DNA from 2 places in the Allokutzneria oryzae genome. Region 1 is predicted to be linked to the other one. Evidence: riboswitches for the same ligand, from Rfam matches in the RefSeq annotation. Region 1 holds a riboswitch; the other holds the start of a gene.
What was found. Region 1 has a riboswitch for thiamine pyrophosphate ahead of thiC (phosphomethylpyrimidine synthase ThiC). Riboswitches for the same ligand answer to the same signal wherever they lie in the genome.
Positions count from the first base shown of each region.

Region 2: another riboswitch for thiamine pyrophosphate. It lies ahead of ACFFQA_RS25460 (thiamine ABC transporter substrate-binding protein); the one in region 1 lies ahead of thiC (phosphomethylpyrimidine synthase ThiC).

Region 1 covers NZ_JBHLZU010000018.1:4,902-19,094, reverse strand. The annotation lists gene thiS (sulfur carrier protein ThiS) at 1-186, shown strand, start outside; gene ACFFQA_RS19195 (thiazole synthase) at 191-955, shown strand; gene ACFFQA_RS19190 (NADP-dependent oxidoreductase) at 952-1,878, opposite strand; gene ACFFQA_RS19185 (winged helix-turn-helix transcriptional regulator) at 1,999-2,406, shown strand; gene ACFFQA_RS19180 (ion transporter) at 2,399-3,187, opposite strand; gene ACFFQA_RS19175 (GNAT family N-acetyltransferase) at 3,260-4,234, opposite strand; gene thiD (bifunctional hydroxymethylpyrimidine kinase/phosphomethylpyrimidine kinase) at 4,305-5,177, opposite strand; gene thiC (phosphomethylpyrimidine synthase ThiC) at 5,174-6,826, opposite strand; TPP riboswitch at 6,817-6,942, opposite strand; gene ACFFQA_RS19160 (peptide deformylase) at 7,057-7,629, opposite strand; gene napA (nucleoid-associated protein NapA) at 7,781-8,092, shown strand; gene ACFFQA_RS19150 (LytR C-terminal domain-containing protein) at 8,130-8,747, shown strand; gene ACFFQA_RS19145 (AAA family ATPase) at 8,802-11,012, opposite strand; gene pssA (CDP-diacylglycerol--serine O-phosphatidyltransferase) at 11,103-12,047, opposite strand; gene ACFFQA_RS19135 (phosphatidylserine decarboxylase) at 12,048-12,758, opposite strand; gene ACFFQA_RS19130 (GlsB/YeaQ/YmgE family stress response membrane protein) at 12,835-13,098, opposite strand; gene ACFFQA_RS19125 (M48 family metallopeptidase) at 13,103-14,193, opposite strand, start outside.
Region 2 covers NZ_JBHLZU010000020.1:224,230-238,422, forward strand. The annotation lists gene ACFFQA_RS25445 (alkaline phosphatase PhoX) at 1-38, shown strand, start outside; gene ACFFQA_RS25450 (NPCBM/NEW2 domain-containing protein) at 194-2,827, shown strand; gene ACFFQA_RS25455 (4a-hydroxytetrahydrobiopterin dehydratase) at 2,824-3,117, opposite strand; TPP riboswitch at 3,166-3,276, shown strand; gene ACFFQA_RS25460 (thiamine ABC transporter substrate-binding protein) at 3,314-4,354, shown strand; gene ACFFQA_RS25465 (ABC transporter permease) at 4,356-5,948, shown strand; gene ACFFQA_RS25470 (ABC transporter ATP-binding protein) at 5,948-6,955, shown strand; gene ACFFQA_RS25475 (ABC transporter permease subunit) at 7,039-7,893, opposite strand; gene ACFFQA_RS25480 (ABC transporter ATP-binding protein) at 7,890-8,870, opposite strand; gene ACFFQA_RS25485 (LolA family protein) at 8,873-9,988, opposite strand; gene ACFFQA_RS25490 (response regulator transcription factor) at 10,132-10,854, shown strand; gene ACFFQA_RS25495 (sensor histidine kinase) at 10,851-12,197, shown strand; gene ACFFQA_RS25500 ((deoxy)nucleoside triphosphate pyrophosphohydrolase) at 12,370-13,071, shown strand; gene trpS (tryptophan--tRNA ligase) at 13,081-14,097, opposite strand.

The DNA.
Region 1 (14,193 bases):
AACGGCAAGGAAACTTCGGTCGAAGTCGGGAGCACGGTGGCTGATGTGGTCGCGTCGCTCGGGGCACCGAGCTCCGGGGTGGCGGTCGCGGTGGACGGTGACGTGGTACCCCGGGGCGCGTGGGCGGAGACGCCCGTGCGTGACGGGGCGGTCGTGGAGGTTCTCACCGCGGTGCAGGGAGGTTGAGGCGATGTCGGACGACCAGCTGGTGATCGCGGGCCGTGAGTTCGGGTCCCGCCTGATCATGGGGACAGGCGGCGCGAGCAGTCTCTCCGTGTTGGAGCGGGCCTTGGTCGCCTCGGGGACCGAGCTGACCACTGTCGCGATGCGCAGGATGGATGCCGAGGGTGGTACCGGGGTGCTGGAGTTGTTGCGGCGCTTGGCGATCCAGCCCCTCCCGAACACCGCGGGCTGCCGCAGCGCCGCCGAGGCCGTGCTCACGGCGCGGCTGGCGCGCGAGGCGCTGGGCACGGACTGGGTGAAGCTGGAGGTCGTCGCGGACGAGGACACCTTGCTGCCCGATCCGCACGAGCTGCTGGATGCCGCGGAAACCCTTGTGGCGGACGGGTTCTTGGTACTGCCGTACAGCAACGACGATCCAGTGCTGGCCAGCAAGCTCCAGGACGTGGGCTGCGTCGCCGTGATGCCGCTGGGATCGCCGATCGGGACCGGGCTCGGCATCCGCAACCCGCACAACATCGAGCTGATCGTCTCCAGGGCGACGGTTCCGGTCGTCCTGGACGCGGGGATCGGCACGGCCTCCGACGCCGCTTTGGCCATGGAGCTGGGCTGTGACGCCGTGCTGCTGGCCACTGCCGTGACCAGGGCTCAGCATCCGGAGCTGATGGCCGCCGCGATGCGGGCCGCGGTCGAGGCCGGCCGTCTCGCACGGCGGGCCGGACGCATTCCCCAGCGGTTCTGGGCGCATGCGTCCAGCCCGGCCCGCGAGAGCTAGACCGTCAGCACCAGCTTTCCGGTGACCCGGCCCGCTTCGCCGAGCTCGTGCGCCTTGGCGGCCTCGGCGAGCGGGAAGGTCTGCTCGACGACGACGCGCAGCTTGCCCGCCTCGATCAGCTCGACCATCGCCTGGAGCTGCGCGTGGTCCGGCTCCACCAGTACGCCGGAGGCGCGGACCTTGCGCGTGGCGGCGGCCTCGGCGAGCTCGAGGGAGACCCCGCCCGCGACCGAGACGATCAGGCCCCCCTCGCGCAGAGTGCCGACCGCGGGTTCACCAGCGAGGTGCAGGACCAGGTCGACGTCGCTGACCGTCTGGTTCACGTCGACCTCGTGGTAGTCGATCGCCTCGTCGACGCCGATGGAGCGCAGGAAGTCGTGCTTGGCCGCGCTCGCGGTGCCGATCACGTACGCGCCGTGCGCCTTGGCGAGCTGCACGGCGAGGTGACCGACGCCGCCGGCCGCCGCCTGCACCAGAACCCGATGCCCCGGCTGGAGATCCGCCACGTCGAAGAGGATCTGGTATGCGGTGAGCCCGGCCAGTGGCAGCGCCGCCGCCTCCTCGTGGCTCAGCCCGGCGGGCTTGCGGACGAAGTGCCGTGACGGCGCGGTCACGTACTCCGCGTAGGCACCCGCCCTGCGCGGAAACCACGGCATGCCAAGGACTTCGTCGCCGACCTCGAGGTGCGAGGTGCCGAAGCCGACCTCCTCGACCACACCGGAGACGTCCCAGCCCAGGACCAGCGGCGGGTCGCCGAGGAACCACGCCATGCCCGCGCCGGAGCGGGTCTTCCAGTCGACCGGGTTGATCCCCGCCGCGCGCACCCGCACCAGGACCTCGGTCGGGGCGGGCTCGGGCCGGTCGGTCTCGATGACCTCCAGGACCTCGGGCCCGCCGAACCCCCGCTGCGACACCGCCCGCATCCGTGCTGCCATGGAACCGCTCTCCTCGTGTCTCGCCGAACGTCTTCCTGGAACACGGGAAATTCTGGGAGAGTTGGTTCCCAACCGCTAGAAGGCACTTGAAGGTGGTGTAGGTACCTGATGGAAACTACCTGTGAACAGCGAGGAGTGCTGCACAGCGTCTACCTGCGCGGGTGTCCGTCCCGGGACCTGCTCGAACTGATCGCCAACAAGTGGACCGCGCTGCTCGTCGGAGCGCTGGAGGAGGGGCCGAAGCGCTTCGGAGAGCTGCGCCGCCGGGTGGAGGGGATCAGCCAGAAGGTGCTGACGCAGAACCTGCGCACCCTGGAGCGCGACGGCATGATCACCCGCACCGTGTTCCCGACGACGCCGCCGAGCGTGGAGTACGCGCTGACTCCGCTCGGCCGCACCGTCACGATGCACCTCGCCGCGATCCGGGGCTGGGCCGAGCAGCACACCGCCGAGATCTACTCGGCGCGCGCCGCATTCGACGCGCGCGCGGCCCAGTCGCCGGAGCCGGTCAGCTAGCGCGCTCCTCCCGCATCTCCCGCAGTTCAGCCCGCAGCGCCTGAACCTCGGCGAGCAGCATGTCGTTGGAGATCAGCGTCTCCTCCTGCTGCTCGCGCTCGGCGGCGACCTGGTGCTCCATCGCGCTCACACCGACCGCGATGAACAGGTTCAGCACGGTGAAGGAGGTGATCAGGATGAAGCCGACGAAGAACACCCACGCCCAGGGCTGCTGCTCCATGATCGGCCGGGCCACGTCCGACCACGCCTCGCCGGTCATCACCTGGAACAGGGTGAACAGGGACCGGCCGAGGTCGCCGAAGTACTCCGGCGAGATCTCGCCGTAGAGCTTGGTGGCCATGACGCCGCCGACGTAGATCACCAGCGACAGCAGCGCGGCGATCGACGCCATGCCGGGGATCGCGGTCAGCAGCGCCGAGACCACCCGCCGCATGCTCTTGATCATCGAGACCAGCCGCAGCGCGCGCAGGATGCGCAGCGCGCGCAGCACCGCGAACGAGCCGGAGGTCGGCAGCAGCGCGACGGCGATGATCACCGTGTCGAAGCAGTTCCACGGGTCTTTGAAGAAGCTCCCGCCGTGGGCGTAGAGCCGCAGCACCAGCTCGATGACGAAGATCGTCAACGCCAGCCGGTCCAACCCGTGCAACAGGGTGCCGTAGCCGGCTACCAGCGCGTCGGATGTCTCCAGTCCCAACGTGATCGCGTTGATGATGATCACAACGATGACGAGGTGCTGGAAACGAGGTGCGTCGACTAACCGCCGAAGGCGAGCACGCGTCATGAGCCGGGCTCCAGGTGGTGAAACGATCAACAGGGCTGGAGCGGAGCCTAATGCTTCATCAGCACAAAGTGCTCAGTTGGTGACTGACAGTACCCGTGCGTGGACCGACCGCCGACGTGCGAGCTCGAACCCGCACCGCTGGTAGATGCCGAGCGCGCCGGTCGGGTTGTTCGCGTCCACGGAGAGCGCCGCCCTGGCGAAGCCCGCCTCGCGGCTGTCCGCCAACGCTCGCGTGATCATCACTGTCGCCAGGCTGTTCCCGCGCCACGCGCGACGGACACCGATGGTGTCGTACCGGATCTCGCGCACGCCGGTCACCGCCGTGTCCGCCTCGAACTCCTTGGACAGCAAGTAGCCGACGACCTCCTCGCCGTCGAGCACGAGGTAGGACAAGGCCGGGCGGAACCAGCTGTTGCCCGTGTACCACTGCCGCCAGCTCGACGGCTCGACCTCGGAGCTGCCCCAGTGGTCGAGGAAGGCCTCGTTGTGGGCGAGCCGGACCGCGTCGTCGTAGCGCGCGTCGTACGGGACCAGCCGCAGGCCCTCGCGCGGTTGTTGCCGCGGGAGGTCGCTCCCGCCCGCGATGGCCCGCTCCATCTCGAAGAACCACCGCTGGGGCACGAAGCCCGCGGCGTCGACGAGCGCACGGAGAGCCGAGTTGTGCTCACTGCAGGCGATGCTCACCTCGCCGGGCAGGTCGGGGCGCTCCGCCTGATGGATCTCGGCCGCGCGCCTCTCTGTCCAGGCGAGCAGCTCGGTGCCGATCCCCCGGCCGCGCCAGTCCGGGTGCACGGTGCTCTCTGAAGGCACGCGGTACTTGCCATCCGGCGTGACTCGCTTGTGCAGCAACGAATACGCCACCAGCGTGTCCGCGTCGAGCACGGCGATCGTGTCGCGCTCGGAGTTCAGCTCGGGGTTCGCCCACTCCTCGCGGAGGTCGTCCTCGCTGTAGTTCTCGCCCAGCTCGTCGACGCGCTCGGACGCGGCCAGCAACGCCGCCCACCCGGGGATGTCGCTCGCCGTCATCGGCCGCCACAGCAGGTCCATGGTGGCCGAAGCTACGGACGAGCTTGTCCCGCCGCGACCGAATTTCACTTCCGGGCAGTCGGTTGTGCCGCTATATGGGTTTTGTCGACACCCGCCAGAACGTCGACACCGGGCCGACTCCCGCGCCGAGCGGGTAGGAGTGCGCCACCGCGCGCTGCACGAACCGCTTCCCGAAACGGACCGCATCCAGCACGGACGCGCCCCGTGCCAGCGCCGAGGTGATCGCCGAGGCCATGGTGTCGCCGCCGCCGTGGGTGTGCGGGGTGTCGAACCGCGCGCCGGGCAGCTCGTAGAACTCGGTGCCGTCGAAGAGCAGGTCGACGCACTCGGGGTCCTCGGTGAGGTGGCCGCTCTTGATCAGAGTCCACTGTGGACCCAATGCGTGCACGGCGCGCGCCGCGTCGGCGAGCTGGTCGCGGGTGCGCACGTCGACACCGGTGAGCAGCCGCACCTCGTCCAGGTTCGGTGTCACGAGCGTCGCCATCGGGAAGAGCTCGTCCCGCAACGCGTCCAGCGCGTCGGCGTGCAGCAGCGGGTCGCCGTGCATCGACGCCGCGACCGGGTCGACGACGAAGGGCGCCGCGGCGTCACGGCCGATCCCGGCCTGGTGGCACGCCTTGGCGACCGCCCGGATGATCGACGCCGATGCCAGCATCCCGGTCTTCGCCGCGTCCACCCCGATGTCGCTGGTGACCGCTTCGATCTGCGCGGCGACCGTCTCCGCCGGGATCTCGACGAAGCTCTTGACCCCCAAGGAGTCCTGCACGGTGACCGCCGTGACCGCGGTCATCCCGTGCACCCCGCAGGTCAGGAACGCGCGCAGGTCGGCGTGCATGCCCGCGCCGCCCGCCGAGTCCGATCCCGCGATGGACAACGCGCGCGGCGGTGTCTCCCAGGTCGCGCCCGAACACAGGGCGCGACCCGGGAGGCCGGGTTGGTTCACGGGTTCACCACTGGTAGGTACACCCTGCCGCCCTGCTCCTCGAACTCGTCCGCCTTCTCGCGCATCCCGGCCTCGATGGCCTCCACAGTGGACAAACCGTGCTCCTCTGCGTACTTGCGGACGTCCTGGGTGATCTTCATCGAGCAGAACTTGGGCCCGCACATCGAGCAGAAGTGCGCGGTCTTGGCGGGCGCGGCCGGCAGCGTCTCGTCGTGGAAGGAGCGCGCGGTGTCCGGGTCGAGCGAGAGGTTGAACTGGTCCTCCCACCGGAACTCGAAGCGCGCCCTGGACAACGCGTCGTCGCGCTGCTGCGCCTTGGGATGCCCCTTGGCCAGGTCGGCGGAGTGCGCCGCGATCTTGTAGGCGATCACGCCCGCCTTTACGTCGTCGCGGTTGGGCAGGCCGAGGTGCTCCTTCGGCGTGACGTAGCAGAGCATCGCCGTGCCGTGCCAGGCGATCTGCGCGGCTCCGATCGCGGAGGTGATGTGGTCGTAGGCGGGTGCGATGTCCGTCGCGAGCGGGCCGAGCGTGTAGAACGGCGCCTCACCGCACAGCTCCTCCTCCAGCCGGACGTTCTCGGCGATCTTGTGCATCGGCACGTGGCCGGGCCCCTCGATCATCACCTGCACGTCGTGCGCGCGGGCGATGTGGGTGAGCTCGCCGAGCGTGCGCAGCTCGGCGAACTGGGCCTCGTCGTTGGCGTCGGCGATCGAGCCGGGCCGCAGCCCGTCACCGAGGGAGAAGGTCACGTCGTAGGTGCGCAGGATCTCGCAGAGCTCCTCGAAGTGCGTGTAGAGGAAGCTCTCCCGGTGGTGCGCCAGGCACCACGCCGCCATGATCGAGCCACCCCGCGAGACGATGCCGGTGACCCGGCGCGCGGTCAGCGGCACGTACCGGAGCAGCACGCCGGCGTGCACGGTCATGTAGTCCACGCCCTGCTCGCACTGCTCGACCACGGTGTCCCGGTAGACCTCCCAGGACAGCTTCGCCGGATCGCCGTCGACCTTCTCCAGCGCCTGGTAGATCGGCACCGTGCCGACCGGCACGGGGGAGTTGCGCAGGATCCACTCGCGCGTCTCGTGGATCCGCCTGCCGGTGGACAGGTCCATGATGGTGTCAGCGCCCCACCTGGTCGCCCACACCATCTTCTCGACCTCCTCGGCGACCGAGGAGGTCACCGCGGAGTTGCCGAGATTGCCGTTGATCTTCACGAGGAACCGCTTGCCGATGATCATCGGCTCGGTCTCCGGGTGGCACCGGTTGGCCGGGATCACCGCACGGCCGATGGCCACCTCGTGCCGGACGAGGTCCACGTCGACGCCCTCGCGCGCCGCGACGTACTCCATCTCGCGGGTGACGATGCCCGCCTTGGCGTACGCCAGCTGGGAAACCGCGCCGTTGACCGGCTCGCGCGCCGCGATCCACGGCGCGCGCAGCCCGGGAAGTCCACTGTGGACGTCGATCTTCGTTTCGGGGTCGGTGTAGGGCCCCGAGGTGTCGTAGATGTCCAGGTGCTCGCCGTTGGTCAGTTCCACCCTGCGCTGCGGGATCCGCAGTCCGCCAGGGGTTTCGGTGTAAACCTTGCGCGATCCGGTGATCGGACCGGTTGTCACGGTCGGACTGACAGAGCTGTCGGCGAAAGCCGTCATGGCGAATCCTCCCTACGCCGGCATTACCCGGTACAGGTTCAGGCGGTCGGCGGCGCCGGGAGTTGTCCCAGCCGCCCTCTCAGCCCGCTTCGCCGCGAGCTCCCGCGTTCGGTGTGAAGTTGTGCTCCTCGGTGCCCGAGGCTAACCACAGCCGCGCCGCCCTGCCAGACCCGGGCCGGGTTTCCGCTGGTCGCCTCGTGGAATTCCGCCGAAACGACCAGCGGGCGCGCTCAGTGACCGAACGGGTCCTCGACCTCGCCCGGCATCCAGGACAGCCCGGGAACGCCCCAGCCGTTGCGCTTGAGCATCCGCTTGGACTCCTTGGCGTGCCTGCCGACCAGCCGGTGCAGGTACAGGAAGCCGTCCAGGTGGTCGGTCTCGTGCTGCAGGCAGCGCGCCAGGAAGCCGGTCGCCTCGACCTCCACCGGCTTGCCGTCGCCGTCGAAGCCGGTGACCTTGGCCCACCGCGCGCGGCCGGTCGGGTAGGACTCGCCGGGGGCGGACAGGCAGCCCTCCCAGTCGTCGTCCGGGTCCGGCATGGTCTCCGGGCGCTCGGAGGTCTCCAGCACGGGGTTCACCACGACGCCGCGGTGCCGCTGACCCTCGTCGTCGGGGCAGTCGTAGACGAACAGCCGCAGGTCGACGCCGATCTGGTTGGCGGCGAGGCCGACCCCGTTCGCCGCGTCCATCGTCTCGTACATGTCGTCGATGAGGGTGCGGAGCTCGTCGTCGAAGGTCTCGACGGGGCGGGTCGGGTTGTGCAGCACCGGGTCGCCCGCGATCCGGATCGCGTGAATGGCCATGCGCGAAACCCTAACGGCGTGTCTCGCCGTGACGCGCCGGGTTGTACCCGAGCCAGTGTCGGTCCCTCGTGATGTAATGGAAGTCCTGGAAATCACATCTCTGTGATTACCGCTGGCCGAGGAGATCCCGACCCTGGGGACGAGGAGCAGGATGGACGCCGAGTTGAGGGCCCAGGCCCGCGACCAGGCCACTTCCGCGCCGGGAACCGGCGGCCTCAGTGCCAGGGAGCACGAGATCCTGGCCTTCGAGCGGCAGTGGTGGAAGTACGCCGGCGCGAAGGAGCAGGCCATCCGGGAGCTGTTCGACATGTCGGCGACCCGGTACTACCAACAGCTCAACGCGCTGATCGAGAAGCCTGAGGCGCTCGCGGCCGACCCGATGCTGGTCCGCAGGCTCCGCCGGTTGCGCACCGGCCGCCAGCGAGTCCGCTCCGCCCGCCGCCTCGGCCTGGATCCACGCTGAGCACCGCGAAGAAGTGCCGCACTAGGAGGCAGCTGAGATGAGTTCGGTCGAGCCGCCAAGCGCACCCCGCCCCCTGTGGGTGGCCGGGGTCGTGGCGCTCGGGGTCGCCGCGGTCGCGCTGGCGTTCGGCGTCTTCTCCCTGTTCGGCGGGGACACGCCAACCGACCCGCTCGGTCAGCAGACGACCACGACAGCCGAACCGGCGCCGGTGACCACACCGCCTCCCGCGGTGACGACCACCCAGGCGCCGCCGGTGACCACCACGTCGCAGGCGACGACACCGTCGCCGACAACGACCCAGGCCCCGCCCACCACCAGCTCCAACAGCGGCGGCGGGGGCGGCGTCCCGGCGAAGCCGCGCACCGGCATCCGGGTCTACAACAACAGCACCATCCCCAAGCTCGCCGACCGCGCCGCCCAGGACATCCGCGAGGCGGGCTGGACGGTGGACGCGGTGGACAACTACCCGCACGGCGTCATCTACACGACGACGGTCTACTACACGCCCGGCTCCGACGAGGAGACCACGGCGCGCGGGCTGGCCAGCGAGTTCGGCATGCGCGTCGAACCCCGTTTCGACGGCATCAAGGACGCGAAGGCCGGTGTGATAGTGATCGTGACGAAGGACTACAAGCACGCCGACAGCGCCAAGTAGCCACCCACGACGTGAAGCCCGGCCCCGGACACCTCGGGGCCGGGCTTCCCCGTGTCAGGGGCGGTGCGCGGCGGCGTAGGACTCCAGGGCCGCCAGCTGCGCCGGGTCGAGGGAGGGGCGCACGGACTCGCGGGCCCGGTTCAGGTGGGCCAGGCCGACCTCCGCCGCCGCCAGCGACTCGCGCATCGCGGTCAGCGCCGCCTCCCGGATCAGCGCGGAGCAGTCCGCCGCCGAGTAGCCCTCCAGCTCCTCGGCCAGGCTCACCAGGTCCACGTCGTCGCCCAGCGGGGTGTGCTTGGCGGCCGACTTGAGGATCTCCGCGCGGGCCGCCGCGTCCGGCGGCGGCACGTAGACCAGGCGCTCCAGCCGACCCGGCCGCAGCAGCGCCGGGTCGATCAGCTCGGGCCGGTTGGTCGCGCCGACCACCACGACCTCGTTCAGCGGTTCCACGCCGTCCAGCTCGGTCAGCAGCGCGGCGACCACGCGGTCGGCGACTCCGGAGTCCGACGACTGGCCGCGGCGCGGCGCGAGCGCGTCCACCTCGTCCAGGAACAGCATCGCGGGCGCCGCCTCGGCCGCTCTGCGGAACAGCTCCCGCACCGCGCGTTCGGACTCGCCGACCCACTTGTCGAGCAGCTCCGCGCCCTTGACCGACATCACGTTGAGCTGTCCGGTCCCGGCCAGCGCGCGCACCAGGAAGGTCTTGCCGCAGCCGGGAGGGCCGTAGAGCAGCACTCCGCGTGGAGGCTGAACACCAAGGCGCGCAAAGGAGTCCGGGTACTGCAACGGCCACAGGACCGCTTCGGTCAGCGCCTGCTTCACCTCGGTCATGTCGCCGACGTCGTCCAGGGTGAGGCCGCCGGTGGACAGGTTGTCCGAAGTGGACATCGAGATCGGCCGCACCGTCTCCAGCGCGCCGAGCAGGTCCTCCTGGCCGATCCTGGGCTCGTCGGAGTCGCGCTGCCGCAACGCCGCCCGCACCGCGGCCTCACGTCGCAGCGCCACCAGGTCGGCCGCGACGAAGCCGGGAGTGCGGTCGGCGACGGCCCTGAAGTCGATGCCGTCCTCAAGGGGCGCGTCACGCAGCAGGACCCGCAACAGCTCGGTGCGCACCGGCCCGTCCGGCAACGGCAGGCTCAGCTCGCGGTCGATGATCTCGGGGCTGCGCAGCTTGGGGTGCACCGACTCCGCGGCGGCGGTCGTGGCCACGACGGCGAGCTTCGGGGTCTGGATCGCGGCGCGCAGCGCGTCGAGGACCACAGTGGACAGTGGGGGCGGGTTGTTCGCGGGCAGCAGTGCCTCCACATCGGACACCAGCAGCACACAGGCGGTACCGCTGCGAGCGGCCGAGACCGCGGCGTTGATCGCGTCGTGCGCCCGCTGCGACGCCGTCGCCGGTTCGAGCGCGGCGGCGCTGGGCGCGACCAGCTCGACGACCTCGGCCTCCACCGCGGCGGCCACCGAGCGCACCAGCGTCGCCTTGCCGACCCCGGACGGACCGGAGACCAGGACGCCGAGCCGGGACTCCGCGCCGAGCTTCGCCAGCAGCTCCGGGCGCCGGAACGCCAGGTCGAACCACTCGGTCAACCGGCGCACCGCGTCCTTGGCGCCCGCCAGGTCCGCCAGGGCGAGCGCGGGCTCGGCCTCCGCCTGCTGGGCGACCGGAGCGGGCGCGGAGGCCATCACAGCGGGAGGCAGCGCCGCGGTCCGCGCCCCGTCCCGCCAGCCGACCACGGTCGCGGGCTGCACGGCGACCACACCGGGCGGCTCGACCCCGGTGACCGTGAGCAGCTCGTTGGTCCACGTCATGCCGATCGCCAGCGACAGCTTGCGGCGCGCGGTGCTCACATCGGAGCCGGGCGGTGGCGCGAGGTCCTGCGGCAGCAGCGACACGGCGTCCCCGACGGTGAGCACCTTGCCCATCAACGCCAGCCGCAGGGTCTCCGGGGTGAGCGAGGCCGAGGCGAGCTGCGATCCCGCCACGGTCACCGACCGCGCCGTGGAGACCTCGACCGGGGCGACGACGACCTCGGAGTCCTCGGTGAGACCGAGGTTGGACATGGTGATGTCGTCGACCAGGACGACCCCGGGCGAGTGCGACCCGTCCGACGCGGCGGCCAGCGCGGCGGTCTCCCGCGTGCCGGTCAGCCGCACGGCGTCCCACGCCCGCAGTCCCAGCGCGTCGAGCACCTCGGGATGCAGCCGGACGACGCCCCGGCGGGTGTCCAATGCGGACGGGGACAACCGGATGGTCAGCGTGATCACGCCGCAGACCCTACGCCGCACCGATCGCCATTCGCGGGCTTATGGACCGCTCCGGAGCACCGAAAGAGTCCATAAGCCCGCGAATGGCCGTCAGTCGCGGCGGTCGCGGCGGAGGCCCAGGCGGCGCCAGCTGGTGCGGGACGCGGGGCCGGGGCCGGTGGTGCCGTTGCGGCGGGGGAGGCGGGGCAGGCGGATCGCCGCTCCCGCGACGCGACGGCGCAGCGGCGGGCGCAGGCCGAGGCGGCGGGTGCTGCGGGCGCCGCGACGCAGCGCCCTGCGCTCCGCGGGCTCCACGTCCCACGCCTCCGGGTGCCTGGACAGCCAGTAGTAGCGGTAGACCGCGTACGGGATGTGCGCCAGGTACAGCGCCACCACGACCGCCAGCATCAGGAACGGGTAGGTCAGCAGCGCGGCCCCGGCGATGCCGATGATCACCAGCACCGGGGCGATCGCCTTGGCAGGGATGCGCAGCTTCTTCAGCGACAGCGTGGGAATCCGGCTGATCAGCAGCATCGCCACCAGCAGGGTCCACACCAGCAGCACCGGCTTGGTCGACCACCAGCCCTCACCGGCGCCCAGCGTCACCACCAGCGGCAGCAACGCCAGGACCGCCCCCGCGGGCGCGGGGACGCCGACGAAGAACTCCTTGGTGAAGGAGGGCTGCTCGGTGTCGTCGAGCAGGGTGTTGAAGCGGGCCAGCCGCAGCACCATGCACACCGCGAACACCAGCGCGACCAGCCAGCCGGTGCGCTCCCCGTCCCAGCCCCAGATGAACAGCACGATGGCGGGGACGACGCCGAAGGAGATGCCGTCGCACAGCGAGTCCAGCTCGGCGCCGATCTTGCTGGTCGCGTCGAGCATCCGCGCCAGCCTGCCGTCGAGGCCGTCGAGCACCGCGGCGACGCCGATCGCCAGCACCGCGGCGCTGTACTCCTTGTTCAGCGCGAACTGGATCGCCGAGAGTCCCGAGCACAGCGCGAGGATGGTGATCGCGTTGGGCAGCAGCCGCACCCCCGGCGCGGTGCGTGCGTCCACTTAGGACTCCGCTCCTGGCAGCCGGCCGAGCACGGTCTCGCCGCCGATCGTCTTCTGGCCGGGCTCGACCAGCACCTCGCTGCCCTTCGGCAGGTAGACGTCGACCCGGGAGCCGAAGCGGATCAGGCCGTAGGTGGCGCCCGCGGCGGCCTGCTGGCCCTCCTCGACGAAGCAGACGATCCTGCGGGCGATCAGCCCGGCGATCTGCACGACCGCGATCTGGTGCCCGTCCCCGGTCCGCAGCAGCAGGCTGTTGCGCTCGTTGTCCTCGCTGGCCTTGTCCAGGTCAGCGGAGAGGAACTTGCCGGGGCGGTAGGAGATCCTGCTGACCTCACCGGTGGCGGGCATCCGCTGCACGTGCACGTCGAAGATCGACAGGAACACGCTGACCCTGGGCACCGGCTCCGAGCCGAGGCCGAGCTCGGCGGGCGGGACGGCGGGGCCCACCGTGGAGACCGTGCCGTCGGCAGCGGAGACCACCAGGCCGGGCCGGGTCGGGGTGACCCGCTTGGGCTCCCGGAAGAACCAGGCGCACCAGGCGGTCACGACCATGCCGATCACACCGGCACGGCGGGAGAACCGCCTGATCAGGAATGTGGCGACGGCCGCGCCCAACACGAACGGCCGGCCGGCGGGGTGCATGGGGGGAACCGTGCTGCGGGCGAGTTCGACAAGGTGTGCGAGCGGGCCCGAACGTTCTTCCGCGGTCATCGTCAGGTGATCCGTGATCCTCGGCCGTGAAGAGAGCTGAATGGACTCTTCACCGTACGCCAGCGGCCCGCCCGGCTCACCTGCGGGACTGCACCAGCCGGACGATCATGAGCAGCAGGATCGAGCCCAGCGCGGCGACGCCGAAGCTGCCGAAGCTGAACTCGAAGTCCCACCGCTCCCCGGTCAGCAGCTTGTAGACCAGGCCGCCCAGCGCCGCGCCGACGATCCCGACGACGATGCTGAACAGGCAGCCGAGCGGGCGCCGGTCACGCCCGCCGACGACGAGGTTGGCCGCCCAGCCCGCGAGCGCGCCGAAGATGATCCACGAGAGGAAGCTCACGCCGTCAGCCTACGGGCGCGGGACCCGCCTGTGGGGCCACGCCGCCCCGCGCCGCGAAGGACTGCTGGACGAAGCCGGTGAGGCACTCGAACGCCTCGTCGGTGGCGCCCCGCAGCTCGACCTGGCTGCCGTCGGCGAGGACCAGGTTGAGCCGGCCGCCGCCGCTGAGGAACTTCTTGTCCGTGGCGTTGACGATCTGCTCCGCGCCGATCCACCGCGCGTTGGGCAGCCCGCGGTTCTCGCTCGCGGACGCCTCGACCAGCGGGGTCAGCCGCTTGCGCCGGATGCCAGCGCCGACGCCGATCCGGTCGCCGGACTGCTCCTTGAGCACGGTCCCGAACGGCAGCCGGAGCAGCAGCAGCCCGGTGTCGTAGGCCAGCAGGTCGTGCCAGGTGTTGCGCCCGATGGTCACCTGCGTGCCGAAGACGTGGGTGAGCTGCGGCTCACCGCTGATCTTCGGGTCGTCCGCGCTCGGCCAGCGCACGTACCCGAACGGGACGCCGAGGGCGGTGAGCCGCTCCCACAGCTCGCCGACCTTGGCCGGGTCGTGCGCCGCGGGCGCGACCAGCTGCTCGGCGTCGAGCTCCGAGCCGTCGTCCAGCCGCAGCACCCAGCCACCGCCCCAGTTCAGCTCGTGCCGCGCCCTGCCCTCGGCCAGCAGCGCCGCCACCACCACGTCGGCGAGCAGCTCGGTGGCCACCGAGCGGGCGGCCCTCGGCACCTCCTCGAAGGGGATGGTCGGCTTCAGCAGCGGCTTGACCAGCTGCTCGACCTGGCCCCGGCCCAGGGCCTTGAGGATGTCGCCGAGCACACCGCGCGGCGCGACCTGGCTGTCCGCCGCGGCCTTGGCCAGCATCGCCGCGCCCCGCTCCGCCGACCGGGCCCCGGCGAGCCGGACGATCTCCGGCCACTGCGCGCGGGGGCCGAGGCCGTCCACCAGCAGGGCGCCCTCCACGAGGGGGACGCTGTTCTGCGGGTCGTGCAGCAGCGACCACGCGGGCCGGTCGTCGCCGGGCGCCGGGCGGTCGGCGAGGCGGGTGATCGTCGAGATCCGCTGGCGGATCGGCGGGTGGCTGTCGAACAGCGAGGTGGACT
Region 2 (14,193 bases), on a different contig from region 1:
GGATGACTTTCGAGGTCAAGGGTCCGTTCCGCCGCTGATACAGCAACTCCCGGACGCGCCGGCGGTGGCTGGTCACTCAGCCGCCGTTGGCGCGTTTTGTCATGAACTGCCCGGCCCCTTGCCTCAGCGCAGTGCACTGATGTTCGCTTGTGGTGAGTGCTGTTGATTTGGGTCGGATGACAACGGAGTTGCCATGCCCCTGCGCCCTGCACACCCCCTGCTCGCCTCGGCGGTCACGGCCGCCATGGTGGTGTCGCTGTCCTCGCCCGCCATGGCAGCCCCGCCGGACAACGCCTGGACCGTCCGTGGCCCGGGCGGGGTGAGCGCGCTGGTCAAGCTCGATCCCGGCTCCGGCTCGGTCGCGCTGTCCGTCGAGCGCCACGGCAAGCTCCTCATCGCGCCCTCCCCGGTCGGCATCCGCACCACGGCCGCCGATCTCACCAAGGGGCTCCGCGCGACCGGGCGGCAGAACCGTGTCGTCACGCAGCAGTACCGGATGACGACCGGCAAGCGGCTCAACCGGACGGCCGTGATGAACGAGACCCGGTTTTCCTTCGCCGGAGCCGCAAACACGCGCCTGGATCTTGTTGTGCGGGCCGCGCCCGATGGAGTCGCCTATCGCTACGAGCTGCCGGGCGCACGTGATGTCGTGGTCACGGGTGAAGCCTCTGCCTTCGCATTGCCCGGCGACGCCACTGCTTGGCTGATGCCGTACAACGCCCAGCACGAGAACAAACGGCAGAAGACCACCGCGAGCGCCGCACCCACCGGCGACTACGGCAACCCTTCGTTGTTCCAGGTCGGCGACGACTACGTGCTGCTCACTGAGTCCGATGTAGACGGTCGCTACGCCGGGAGCTCGCTGAGCCACCAGAGCGGAAGCGGCACCTACGCCGTCGCGCTCAAGGACCAGCAGATCCGCTCGACGGGGCAGACCCCTTGGCGCACAGCGATCGTCGGCGACCTCGGCGCTGTCACGGAGTCCACCCTGGTCGACGACCTCGCCATACCCGCGCGCTTCACCGACACCTCGTGGGTGCGGCCCGGGAAGGTCGCGTGGTCCTGGCTCTCCGAGCACTCCAGCCCCAAGGACTTCGAGCGGCAGAAGGCCTATGTCGACTTCGCCGCCCGCAACGGGTGGCCCTACGTGCTCGTCGACGAGGGCTGGAGCGACAAGTGGGTGCCGGAGCTGGCCCGCTACGCGCGGGCCAAGGGGGTGGACATCCTGTTGTGGTTCCACTGGACCAGCCTCGACACCCAGCCGGAACGCGACACGGTGCTGGCCAGGGTCAAGGACTGGGGCGTCAAGGGCGTCAAGGTCGACTTCATGGAGTCCGACTCGCAGGCCCGGTACCAGTGGTACGACACGATTCTCGCGGAGACCGCCAAGCGGCAGCTCATGGTCAACTTCCACGGCTCGACCATCCCGCACGGCCTCGCCAGGACGTGGCCGCACGTGATGTCGATGGAGGCCATCCACGGCGCGGAGCAGAACCCGCAGCCCGACAACGATCCCGTGCACCCCTTCGTGCGCAACGTTGTCGGCTCGATGGACTACACGCCTGGACGCATGGAGACCGGCAACAAGGTCTCCACCATCGGCCACGAGATCGCTCTGCCCGCCGCGTACGAGTCCGCGTGGCAGCACTTCGCCGACAAGCCGGAGGCGTACGAGAAGTACCCGGAGGCGTTGCGGTTCCTCAACCAGCTGCCGACCGTGTGGGACCAGACCGAGTACGTCAGCGGCTATCCCGGTTCTGACGCCGTCATCGCACGCCGCAACGGAAATCGCTGGTTCGTCGGCGGGGTCGCGGCGGGCGGTGCCCGCACGCTCCGTGCGCCGCTGGCCTTCCTGGGACCGGGCCGCTGGCTCGTCGAGACCGTCCGTGACCCGCGTCCTGGGCAGCGTGTTGATGTCCAGCGCACCACCTCGGTCCAGACCTCGTCCGCGACGCTCGACATCGACGTGCACGACAACGGCGGCTTCGGCGCCGTGATCTGTCCGGCCACACCCGGCAGGCTGACCTGCTACGAGCCCGTGCGCCAGGTCGCCGAGACGTCGCTGGCGATCACGCCCACCTCGACCGTTGACGCGGCAGCAGGAACCTCGTTCGAGGTCACCGGCACTTTCGAAGTCCGTTCCGCGAGGACGGTGACCGACGTCGTGCTGACCCCGCAGGCACCCGCGGGCTGGACCGTGCAGGGAGCGCCGGTGACCGCTCCCGCGCTCGGCCAAGGACGGCCGCTCTCCGGCAAATGGACGGTCAAGGTCGGCGCGAACGTCAAGCCGGGGACCTTCGAGCTGCCCGTCGTCGCGGAGTTCTGGGACCCCGCGCTCGCTCGCCGCGTGCATGTCGCCAAGGCCGTTCGCGGCTTCGTCCCGCCCAACGGCCGTGCGTACGTCAGCGATCTCTCGTTCGAGACCGAGACCAACGGCTATGGCCCCGTCGAGCGTGACCGGTCCAACAACGACGCGGCCGGAGGCGATGGCAACCAGATCAGCATCGGTGGCCGCAAGTACGAGAAGGGGCTCGGAACGCACGCCACCGCTGAGATCTCCGTCTACCTGGGCGGGAAGTGCACAGCTTTCTCTTCGGTCGTCGGCATGGACGACGAGACGACATCGCCCGGCTCTTCGGCCTTCCAGGTGCTCGGCGACGGAAAGGTCTTGGCGGAGACCGGGGTTCTGCGCACCGGCGGGCAGCCCGTTCCGCTGTCAGCCAGCGTGATCGAAGTTCGCACACTCACGCTGCGCGTCACCGACGGCGGCGACGGCAAGAACTTCGACCACGCCGACTGGGCCGACGCAGTGGTGGACTGCGGTTAGCCCAACGCCTCAAGCACGCCGTCGATCTCCCTGGCCAACGACACGTCCAGCGCGCTGATCCCGCCCACGGAATGCGTCGAGCAGCGGAAGGTCAGCGTGCGCCAACGGATGTCGATGTCCGGGTGGTGGTTGTCGTTCTCGGCGATCTCCGCGACGCGGTTCACCACCCGGATCGCATCCGTGAAGCTCGGCAGCTCCGCGGTGCGGGTCAGCGCGGCGTCGTCCTGGCGCCACTGGGGGAGAGCGCTCAGTGCCTCGGTCACCTGTTCCTCGTTCAGCAGCTCAGCCATGCCTCCATGGTGGTCCTGGCTCCCGCCGCGCGCGAGTCCGACGTACGCTGGGGGAGCCACGGGAGCCCGGTATGCCGGGCTGAGAGGAGGGCACCCAGCCCTCGACCGTACGAACCTGATCCGGGTCATGCCGGTGTAGGGAGGTGCGCGCCGCTTGCGGTGCCTCGTGGTCACGGACGACGGCCAGGAGGAGCTAGTGCGCGGCAAGACACTCGGAGCCCTACTCGTGCTCGCGCTGGTCAGCGGATGTTCGCTGACGGGCGGCAGTGGGACGGACACCGGCGGTAACAAGGTCGTCCTCGTCACCCACAACTCCTTCGCCGTGCCGCAGCAGGTGCTGGACGAGTTCGCCAAGCAGAGCGGCATCACCGTCGAGGTCAGCCGCCGGGGCGACGCGGGTGAGGTCACCAACCAGCTCGTGCTGACCAAGTCCAACCCGCTGGCCGACGCGGTCTACGGCATCGACTCCACGTATGCCTCGCGGGCGCTCGCGCAGGGGCTGCTCCAGCCGTACCGCAGCCCCGAAGCCGCCAAGGGCGCGCAGCGCTACGCCCTGCCCGGCGATGACCGGCTCAGCGCTGTCGACGTCGGTGACGTGTGTCTCAACATGGACACCGGTTTCCTCGCGCAGCGCGGCATTCCCGAGCCGACGTCACTGGCGGACCTGACCGACCCGCGCTACAAGGACCTGCTCGTCGTGCAGAACCCGGCGACCTCCTCGCCCGGTCTGGCGTTCCTCTTCGCCACCATCGCCACCTTCGGTGAGCAGGGCTGGGCCGACTACTGGACCAAGCTCAAGGCCAACGGCGTCAAGGTCGCCAGTGGCTGGGAGGAGAGCTACAACCAGGACTTCTCCGGCTCCGCGGGCAAGGGGCCGCGTCCGCTGGTGGTGTCCTACGCGTCCTCGCCGTCCGCCGAGATCGGCCAGGACGGCAAGCCGCGCACCAAGGCCCTGCTCGGTGGCTGCTACCGGCAGGTCGAGTACGCGGGTGTGCTCAGCGGCGCCAAGAACGTCGAAGGTGCCCGCAAGGTCGTGGACTTCCTGCTGTCGGAGAAGGTCCAGTCCCAGCTCGCCGAGCAGATGTACGTCTACCCGACTCGTGAAGGCGTTGCGCTGCCCCAGTCCTGGCAGCAGGCCGCACCGCTGCCGGCGAAGGCGCTGGAGCTACCGGCGGACCAGGTCGACAAGGACCGCGAGCGCTGGCTCACCCAGTGGCGGTCGGTCGTGCAGGGCTGACGTGCGCGTCAAAGTCGCTCTCGGTGTAGGAGCAGCAGTTCCGCTGCTGTTCCTGGTCGTGTTCTTCGCCTGGCCTGTCGCGGCGATCCTCGGTCTCGGACTGCGGGGGACCGGTGTCGGCCAGGTGCTCGCGGATCCCCAGACCTGGGACCTCGTCGCGTTCACCCTCGGCCAGGCCGCGGCGTCCACGGCAGTCGCCCTGGTGGCAGGGCTTCCGATCGCCTATCTGCTCGCGCGCTGTGCCGTGCGCGGCCGAGGACTCGTGCGGCTGATCGTCACGATCCCGTTCGTCCTGCCGACTCTGGTTGTCGGAATGGCGTTTCGTTCCCTGCTTGGCGATGGTGGGGTGATCGCGATCGTGCTGGCCAACGCGTTCTTCAACGTCGCGGTGGTGGCGCGCACAGTGGGTGGGCTGTGGGCGAACCTCGACCGTCGAGCCGAAGACGCGGCGCGAGCGCTGGGGGCTTCCCGTTGGCGTGCCTTCACTTCGGTGACCCTGCCGGCGCTCGCCCCTGCGATCGGTTCGGCGGCGGCGGTCGCTTTCCTGTTCTGCGCAACGAGTTTCGGTGTGGTTCTCGTTCTGGGTGGGGCAGAGCACCGGACGTTGGAGACGGAGATCTACCTGCGTACCGTGCAGCTGCTGGACCTTCCCGGAGCTGCTGCCCTGTCGCTGGTCCAGCTCGCCGCTGTCGTTGGTGCGCTGCTCGTCGGAGCGGTAGCGAGGCGAAAGCGCGAGACGGCCCTGACGTTGCGCCGCCGAACCGAGACGGCTCGCCGCCCTGAAGGTGGCGAGTGGGCGGTGGTCGGTGTGGCGGTCACGGTGGTGGGTCTTCTTCTGCTGCCGGTCTTCTCGCTCGTCGTGCGATCACTGTCCACACGAGATGGTTGGAGCCTTGCCGGGTACACCGCGCTGGCCGGTGACGCGGCTCGCTCCACGCTTGGTGTGTCCGGAATGGACGCCGCGACGAACTCGCTGCGGACCGCCTTCGACGCGACACTGCTCGCGCTGGTGCTCGGAGTCCTGGCTGCTGTTGTGCTGTCCCAGTTGCGGCGCAGGCAAGGACGGCTCGCCGAAGCCATGGACATGGTGCTGATGCTGCCGCTCGGCGTGTCCGCGGTGACGGTGGGTTTCGGCTATCTCGTCACGATGGACGCGCTTCCAGGTGATCTTCGTTCGTCCCCGGTCCTGGTGCCCTTCGCGCAGGCCCTCGTGGTGATGCCGTTGGTCGTGCGCATGGTGCTGCCGGTGTTGCGCGCGATCGACGACCGCCTCCGCCAGGCCGCCGCGTCGCTCGGTGCCTCGCCGTTGCGGGTGTGGCGCGAGGTCGATCTCCCACTCGCCGGACGATCTCTGCTCGCGGCGACCGGTTTCGGCTACGTGGTCGCGCTCGGCGAGTTCGGCGCGACGAGCTTCCTGGCGAAGCCGGACGCGCCGACGCTGCCGGTCGCGATCTCCAGGTTGATCTCCCGGCCGGGGGAGCTGAACGTGCAGATGGCCTACGCGTCCTGTGTGCTGCTGATGATCGTCACGGTGGTCGCGGTGGCGCTGATCGAACGTGTCCGGGTGGGCACCGAAGCCCTTGGGGAGTTCTGATGGGCCTTCGGCTCAAGGATCTGACCGTCCACTATGGATCTGTCGCCGCTGTGTCCGATGTGGAAATGTCCATTGAGGACGGTGAGGTAGTCGCGCTGCTCGGCCCCTCGGGCTGCGGTAAGTCGACGCTGCTGCGCGCGGTCGCGGGTCTGGAACGCGCTAGCTCTGGAACGGTCAGCTGGGACGGTGCCGACCTCGCCGGAGTCCCGGTCCACCGCCGTGGTTTTGGGCTCGTTTTCCAGGACGGCCAACTGTTCCCGCACCGTGATGTGGCGGGAAACGTCGCGTTCGGTCTGCGCATGCACGGCGTCGACCGAAAGCACCAAGCCGAGCGAGTGGCCGAGCTTCTGGAGCTGGTGGGACTGCCCGGATATGGCGCTCGGCGAACCACCGAGCTGTCCGGCGGTGAGCAGCAGCGCGTCGCCCTGGCCCGCGCCCTCGCTCCTCGGCCGAAGCTCCTGCTGCTGGATGAGCCGTTGTCCGCGCTGGACCGGGCGTTGCGCGAGCAGCTGGCGATGGACCTGGCGGTGCTGCTGCGCCGAGCGGGTGCGACCGCACTCGTGGTGACGCACGACCACGACGAGGCTTTTACCCTGGCTGACCGAGTAGCCTTGATGCGCAAGGGAAAACTGGTCCAAACCGGAACGCCCGCCGAGGTCTGGCGCCGTCCCGCCGACGCCGAGGTGGCGGCGTTCCTCGGCTGCACGGTCATCGTGGACGGAGTCGTGGCGGACGGTCGAGCCACGAGCTCACTGGGATCAGTGCCCGCGCCGGGAGTGGTTGACGGGCCGGTCCGCCTCGGCCTGCGAGCGAGCGCGCTGCGCACGGACCCGGCGGGGCAGCTCACCGGCGAAGTCCTGCAACGCGTGCACCGCAGCGACCACGTGCGCCTGCTGGTCCGCCTGGACACCGGCCCGGAGGTCGAAGCGACGGCTCCCGTCACCGCCGCCCTGACCTCTCACACCCGCTTCACCCTCGACCCCGACGGCATCGCCTTCATCACCTGACCCCCCGCCATTCGCGGGCTTATGGACGTCTCGCAAGCTCCTCAGAGGTCCATAAGCCCGCGAATGGCCGGAAAGGGGCGGGGTTAGGTGTCCTTGGTGGCCATGCGGGCGACGGTGATGGAGAGGCCGATCGCGATGTAGCACAGCGCTCGCACTCCGCTTTCCGTCAGCGTCGCCGTCACCATCGGGTCGCGGACCACGTCGATCGCCGAGGTCCAGCCCGTGGTGATCAGTGCCGGTTGCAGCCACGACAGGTCCGGGAGGGTGCCCAGCAGGGTGAACACGATCAGCGAGCCCATCGTCGCCGCCAGCACCACCAGGGGGTGGTCGGTGAACGAGGACAGCGCCAGCGCCACCGCCGCCACCGCCGCCATCTGCAGCCACACCCACAGTGCCGCGACGCCGACCCTGCCGATGCCGTCCGCGAAGGACAGCGTGGTGCCCGACAGGGAGGTGAACTCCGTGGTGCCCGTGAACACCAGGCCCGAGGTGATGCCCAGGACCGCGAGCACCAGCACCGCGACCGCCGTCACCGTCGCGACGCCGACCGCCTTCACCATGACCAGCCGGGTCCGGCCGACCGGCGCGATCAGCAGGCCGCGCAGGGTGCCGTGCGCCGACTCGCCCGCGATCGCGTCCGCGGCCGCCATCGACACCAGCATCGGCATCAGCAGCGGCATCGCCATGGTCATCGCCGCCAGGGGCAGCACCATCCCGTTGCCCAGCAGCGACGCCAGGACCGGCGGGCCGCCGATCGGACCTCCCCCGAAGTCCGCCAGCGACATCATCAGGCCCAGCCCCACCGGCACCAGGGCCAGCAGGCCGAAGCCCACCAGCGTCCTCGGCCGCCGCAGCACCCAGCGCAGCTCCGCGCGCAACAGCCTGCCCAGCGGTGCCCTCGTCACCTTCTCCGGCAGCGCAACCGAAGCCGTGGTCATGACCCCTCCCGCACGTCGGCCTCGGTCAACCGGGCGAACAGCTCTTCGAGACCCGTCCGCTCGCGGCGCGCCTCCCGCACGCCCACCCCGGCGAGCACCAGCTTCTCGACCACCTGCTGCGGCGAGGCCCCCGTCAGCTCCACGCGCACACCGTCCACAGCAGACCTGAACGGAATCCTGTTTTCCCGCAGGGTGTCCACCGCAAGCTGAACGTCCTCAGTGGACACGGTGAGCGTGGGAGTCCCCGCTTCGAGCAGCTCGCTCAGCTCGCCCTGCGCCACCGCAGTGCCCTGGTGCAGCACGGCCACGTGCGTGCAGGTCGCCTCCACCTCGGCCAGCAGGTGCGAGGACACGACCACCGTCGTCCCAGCCGCGTGCAGGTCCGCCATCACCCCGCGGATCTCCCTGGTGCCCGACGGGTCGAGGCCGTTCGTCGGCTCGTCGAGCACCACCAGCCTCCTCGGCACCAGCAGCGCCGCGGCCAGGCCCAGCCGCTGCTTCATGCCGAGCGAGTAGGCCTTGAACCTGCGGGTCGCCGCGTGCGCCAGCCCCACTCGCTCCAGCGCGTCGTCGACCGCCTTGCTGATCCCCCCGGTCGGCAGCAGCGGTTCGGCCGCCGCGCAGCGCCGCAGGTTCTCCCGCCCCGACAGGAACGGGTGGAAACCCGGTCCCTCCACCAGCGCGCCCACGTGCGGCAGCGCGCGGTCCGCGCCGTCCGGCATGGGCACCCCCAGCAGCTCGACGCTGCCGGTCGTCGGCCTGGTCAGGCCGAGCAACATCCTGATCGTCGTGGTCTTGCCGGAGCCGTTGGGCCCCAGCAGGCCGAGCACCGCGCCCTGCGGGACCTCCAGGTCGACGCTGTCGACCGCGACGGTGCGTCCGTAGACCTTGCGCAGTCCGCTGGTACGGGCCGCGAGGGCGGGGGCGGAGAGCTCCGCCCCCACCACACCGGTCGCCGCGAGCGGCTCGGTGCTCAGCGTCACTTCACGGTGCCGATCGCCTCGACGAGCACCTGGGACGGCACGGCGCCCGCGGCGAAGCGGCCGTCCTCGGTGAGCAGGCCGGTGCCGACCTTGGTGGTGATCAGGTAGCCCTTGCCCCACGGGCCCTCGACCTTGGTGCCGAACTGCTTGACCATGTCGAGCGGGTTCTGCACCGCGGCGCCCTTCTCACCGGACTTCGGCAGCTCGTCCAGCTTGGGCAGGCGGCCGACGACGGTGGTGTCCCAGCCGTCGCCGACGACCTTGACCCGGTCGGTCTCCATCGGCTTGGGCGAGGAGCCGGGCTTCTGGTGCTTCTCGATCTCCTCGCGGTGCTTGCTCTCGAACTCCTTGAGCTTGCTCGCGCTGTCCTCGACCTTCGCGCCGGCGGGCGGGGTGAAGGTGAACAGCTTCGGGTCCTGGGCGCCGATGTCGAGCTTGGTGAAGCCGATCTGCGCCACCGGCTCGCTGGAGCCGTTGGCCAGCACGACCACCCGCAGCGGCAGCCGCTTCTCGGCGTCCACCGCGACCCGGACCTCACGCAGCAGGGTGCGCTCGGACGGGGCGGGCGCCAGCACCAGCTCGTAGGCGTCGCGGCCCGCGACGCTCGCCGTGCCGTCCACCGAGATGCTGCTGCTGGGCCGCACCAGGTCGATGATCTTCTTGGCGGCCGACGCGGGATCGCTCAGCTCCTCCGGCTTGCCCTTCGGCGCCGCGTCCTTGTCGTAGGTGTGCTTCGTCGCGACCTTGGTGGACGAGTCCCAGGTCCACGCGGTCGTGCCGTCGTTGACGGCGATCTTCTCGCCGCCGGCCTGGCTGCTGGCCACCCGCACCTTGCCGGTGCCGTCGGACCAGACCCGAGCCGACACCCCGCTCAGCTCCTGCGGCAGGTTCGGGATGGCGGGAATACCGAGGTTGGTCTTGCCCTCGACGGTGCCCCCCAGCGCCGGAATCTCCTTCTGGCTGAGCACCGACTGCACCAGCTGCTCCGGGTTGACCGGCGGCAGCACGGGTGCGGCGCCCGCACCAGTAGGCATGGCCAGCACGGTCAGCCCGACCGCGCCGGCGATCGCACCGGCGGTGGCCGCGGCGACTGTGGCCTTCTTCCGATCCATGTTCGTCTCCTCCTCGGACGGTTTCCCTCCGTGGTGACGACAGTGCACGTCCCACCCTGAGACTGGACTGAGACCGCCCCCGCGAACTGAGAGAGCGCTGAGAGGTGAACCACAAGACTCTCAGCTACCGGCATGCTGTGCACGTGAAGCCACGGGTGCTCGTAGTGGACGACGAGGTCGGCGTGCGCAGGGCCCTCCAGCGGGGCCTGCGGGCGGAGGGCATGGACGTGGTCACCGCCGAGGACGGCCCAGGGGGCCTGCGTGCGGCGCTGACCGGCGCGTTCGACCTCATCCTGCTGGACATCATGCTGCCGGGGCTGTCCGGCTACCGCGTGCTCCAGCACCTGCGCAACGAGGGCGTCGGCACGCCGGTGCTGATGATCTCCGCCAAGGACGGCGAGGTCGACCAGGCCGACGGGCTGGACCTCGGGGCCGACGGCTACATCGTCAAGCCCTTCTCCTTCGTGGTGCTCGTCGCCCAGGTCCGCGCGCTGCTGCGGCGCAACGCGGCCGAGGGCTCCTCGGGCAGGTCACGGCTGCGGCTGGGCAGACTGGAGATCGACCAGGCCGCCCGCGAGGTGGTCTGGGACGGCGCTCCGGTGCCGCTGAGCCCGAGGGAGTACGCGCTGCTGACCGCGCTCGCCGGGCGCGCGGGCACCGTGGTCGCCAAGGACGAGCTGCTGCGCGCGGTCTGGGGCGACGAGCAGGCCGCCACCCGCAACGCCGTCGAGGTGTACGTCGGTTACCTGCGCCGCAAACTGGACGCCGCCGGAGCCGGTCACATCGTGCGGACCGTCCGGGGACACGGCTACCTCGCCGTCGACGAGACCGCCGAGGAGGACTCCGGGATGAACGGCGGCCGATGAGGCGACCCTTCGACGCGGTCCCGCGCTGGTGGCACCGCCGCAGCCTGCGCGGGCGCATCACCATGGTCGCCGCGGCGGCGGCGCTCGGCGGCTTCCTGGTGCTCGCCCAGGTGATGTCCTCGGTCCTGACCAGCGGGCTCACCGAACAGATGGACACCCAGCTCAACTCCGTGCTGCGCTCCGCGGCGAGCGCGGTCGCCGAAGGCAGGCCCGCCGAGACCAGGCAGGGCGGCGTCCAGGTCCGGGTGCTGGACACCGCGGGCAAGCCGCTGGACGGAGTCGGCGAGGTCGATCTCTACCTCACCGAGGTGCGGCAGCTGCTCGCGGGCAAGCCCATGACCGTCTACCGCGGCTACGGCGCGACCAGGTGGCTGCCCAGCGTGGTCAGCGCCCCGGACGGTTCCCAGCGGCTGGTCCTCGCCAGCGCCGACGCCGGTGACTACCTGCGGCTCTTCGAGGACATCGTCGTCTGGTTCGTCCCGGTGGCGCTGCTCGGCACCGCCGCCGTCGCGTTCACCGCGTGGGTCACCGTGCGCTGGTCGCTGCGCCCGGTCGAACGGCTCCGGTCGGCCGCTCAGGCCCTCCCCGCGGGCGAACGGCTCCCGCTCCCCGAGGCCGACGACGAGCTGCGCGCCCTGGCCGAGGCCTTGAACGGGCTGCTCGCCCGCCGTGACGAGTCCGCGGAGCGGATGCGCCAGTTCAGCGGCGCGGCGGCCCACGAGCTGCGGTCCCCGGTCGCCTCGATCCGAGCCCAGGCCGAGGTCGCCGTCGCCTACCCCGATCCCGACGAGGCCCAGGAGGTGCTCGGCGAGGTCGCGATCGAGGCGGAGCGCCTCTCCGAGGTCGTCGACCACCTGCTGAAGCTCGCCCGCTCGGACACGGCCGCCCTCCCGCCCGCGGACACGGTCGAGCTCACCGAGCTCGCCCGCGACGTGGCCCTACGCCAGCCGGACAACGGTCCGATGGTCCGCGTGGAGACCTTCGTGCCGGTGTGGGTGCACGCGACCACACAGGAGGTCGAGCTCGTCCTGGACAACCTGCTGCGCAACGCCCGCCGCTACGCGCGGACCCAGGTGCGCGTGATGGTGCTGCCCGCGGGCAGGCAGGGACGGCTCGTGGTCGACGACGACGGCGAGGGAATCCCGCCGGAGCACCGCGAGCGCGTGTTCGACCGCTTCTACCGCGTGCACGGCGCACGCGACCGGGACACCGGCGGCGCGGGTCTGGGGCTGGCCATGGTGGCCGATGTCGTGCACCGGCGCGAAGGCAGCGTGCGAGCGGGCGCCTCTCCTGAGGGCGGCGCTCGTCTGGAGATCCGGTGGAACACCAGTCCCAAGCCCTGACGTGCCAAGATCTGGCGTGCCGGTTCTCAGATCAACACTGCTCGTCGACGCGCCGGTCCGCACTGTCGCCGCCGCCGTTCGCGATGTCGCCGTCGTGCGTGCCAGCGCGGCCGCAGTGAGGGCGCGCGCCACAACCACCGCGCGCGGCGACCTCCTGTGCGCAGGAGATGAAGTGAGCTTCGAGGTCCCGCTCCTGCCGGGAGTACGGGTCCCGGTCCGCACCAAGGTGACCCGTGCGGACAACACCGGCCTGTCGTCCGAGCTGGCCGGCCCCGGTCAGACCGTGCGGGAGCTCGGACACGAGATCACGTTGGCGGAGACCGGAGCGGGCACGCTGGTCACGGACTCAGTGCGGTGGGTCTCGTCGTGGGGAGTGCTCGGCACAGCGGCGGATGTGGTGCTGCTGAGGCGTTTCGTGCTGCGTCTGCTCGGTGGTCGGGTGGCAGCGGTGCGCGACCGCGTCGCCCGGTTCGGCTCGGCCCCGGTGGTCGTCGCCGCCGCTGTTGTCCACAAAGGACATTTGCTGGCGCAGCAGCGTTCGTTCCCCGAACACCTCGCGGGACGCTGGGAACTTCCCGGTGGCCGGGTCGAGGCGGGGGAGTCCGACACGCAGGCCCTCGCCCGCGAGTGCGTCGAGGAGCTGGGAGTGCGGATCACCGTCGGTGAGCGCATCGGGCCGGACGTCCCACTGCCCAGGGGGTACCTGATGCGGTCCTACGCCGCGACGCTGACCGATCCCGACGAGACGCCCGAAGCGCTGGAACACCTTGCGGTGCAATGGGTTCCCGTGGAGCGCCTGGCCGAGCTGGACTGGCTCGACCCGGACGTGGCCCTGCTCGACGACCTCAGGGCGCTCCTGTCTGGAGCGCACTGAGGTCCCGCGTCAGCCCAGGCCGACGACCTTGAGCGCGGCTTCGAGGCGGGGCGTGGCGCGTTCGCGGGCGCGGTGCGCGCCGAGGGCACGCAGGCGGTCGAGCTCCGCCGGATCGTCGAGCAGCTCGGTCATCCGCTCGCGCACCGGGCGCAGCAGCTCGACCACCGCATCGGCGACGGTCGACCTCAGCTGCTCGTACCCGGTGATGTCCGCGCCGATCTCACGCGGGCTCACCCCCGTGCACGCGCCCAGGATCTCCAGCAGGTTCGACACCCCTGGCTGCTCCTTCGGGGCGTAGCGGACCGTGTCGAGCTCATCGGTCACCGCGCGCAGCACCTTCCGCCGGACCAGGTCCGGCGAGTCCAGCACGAACACCACCCCGGGGGTCTCCCCGGAGGACTTCGCCATCGTGCGGGTGGGCTCCGACAGGTCCTTGATGCGCGCGCCCACCTTGGGCAGCACGCCCTCCGGCACCACGAACACCTCGCCGTAAGCGCCGTTGAACCGGTTCGCGAGGGCTCTGGCCAGCTCGACGTGCTCGCGCTGGTCCTCGCCGACCGGCACCCGGTCCGCCCCGTAGAGCAGGATGTCCGCGGCCTGCAGCACCGGGTAGGTCAGCAGGCCGAGCCGCACCGAGTCCTGGCCGCGGGACTTCTCCTTGAACTGGATCATCCGTTTCGCCTCGCCGTAGGTGCACGTGCACTCCAGCACCCAGGTCAGCGCCCCGTGCTCGCGGACGAGGTCGGACTGCACGAACACCACGGCCCGCTCCGGGTCCACGCCGGAGGCTATGAGCAGGGCGAACGCCTGGCGCGCGTACTGGCGCAGCCGGTGCGGGTTGTGCGTCGAGGTCATGCCGTGCAGGTCGGCGACCAGGAAGACGTCGTCCGGCCGCTGGTCGCCCGCCCACCGCCGCACCGCTCCGAGGTAGTTGCCCAGGTGTGCGGGCCCGCTGGTCTTGATGCCGGAGAGCCTCGTCCCGGAGAACCCGGTTCCGGGGACGACGGACCTGGAGAGATCAGTCACTGCGAGCTCCTCGTGGGGTGGGCCGCGAGGAGACCCTCGACACAGCGAAGGCCGCTCTCGCGGCGGCCGAAGTGTCGGGAATGCGCACTAAATCCT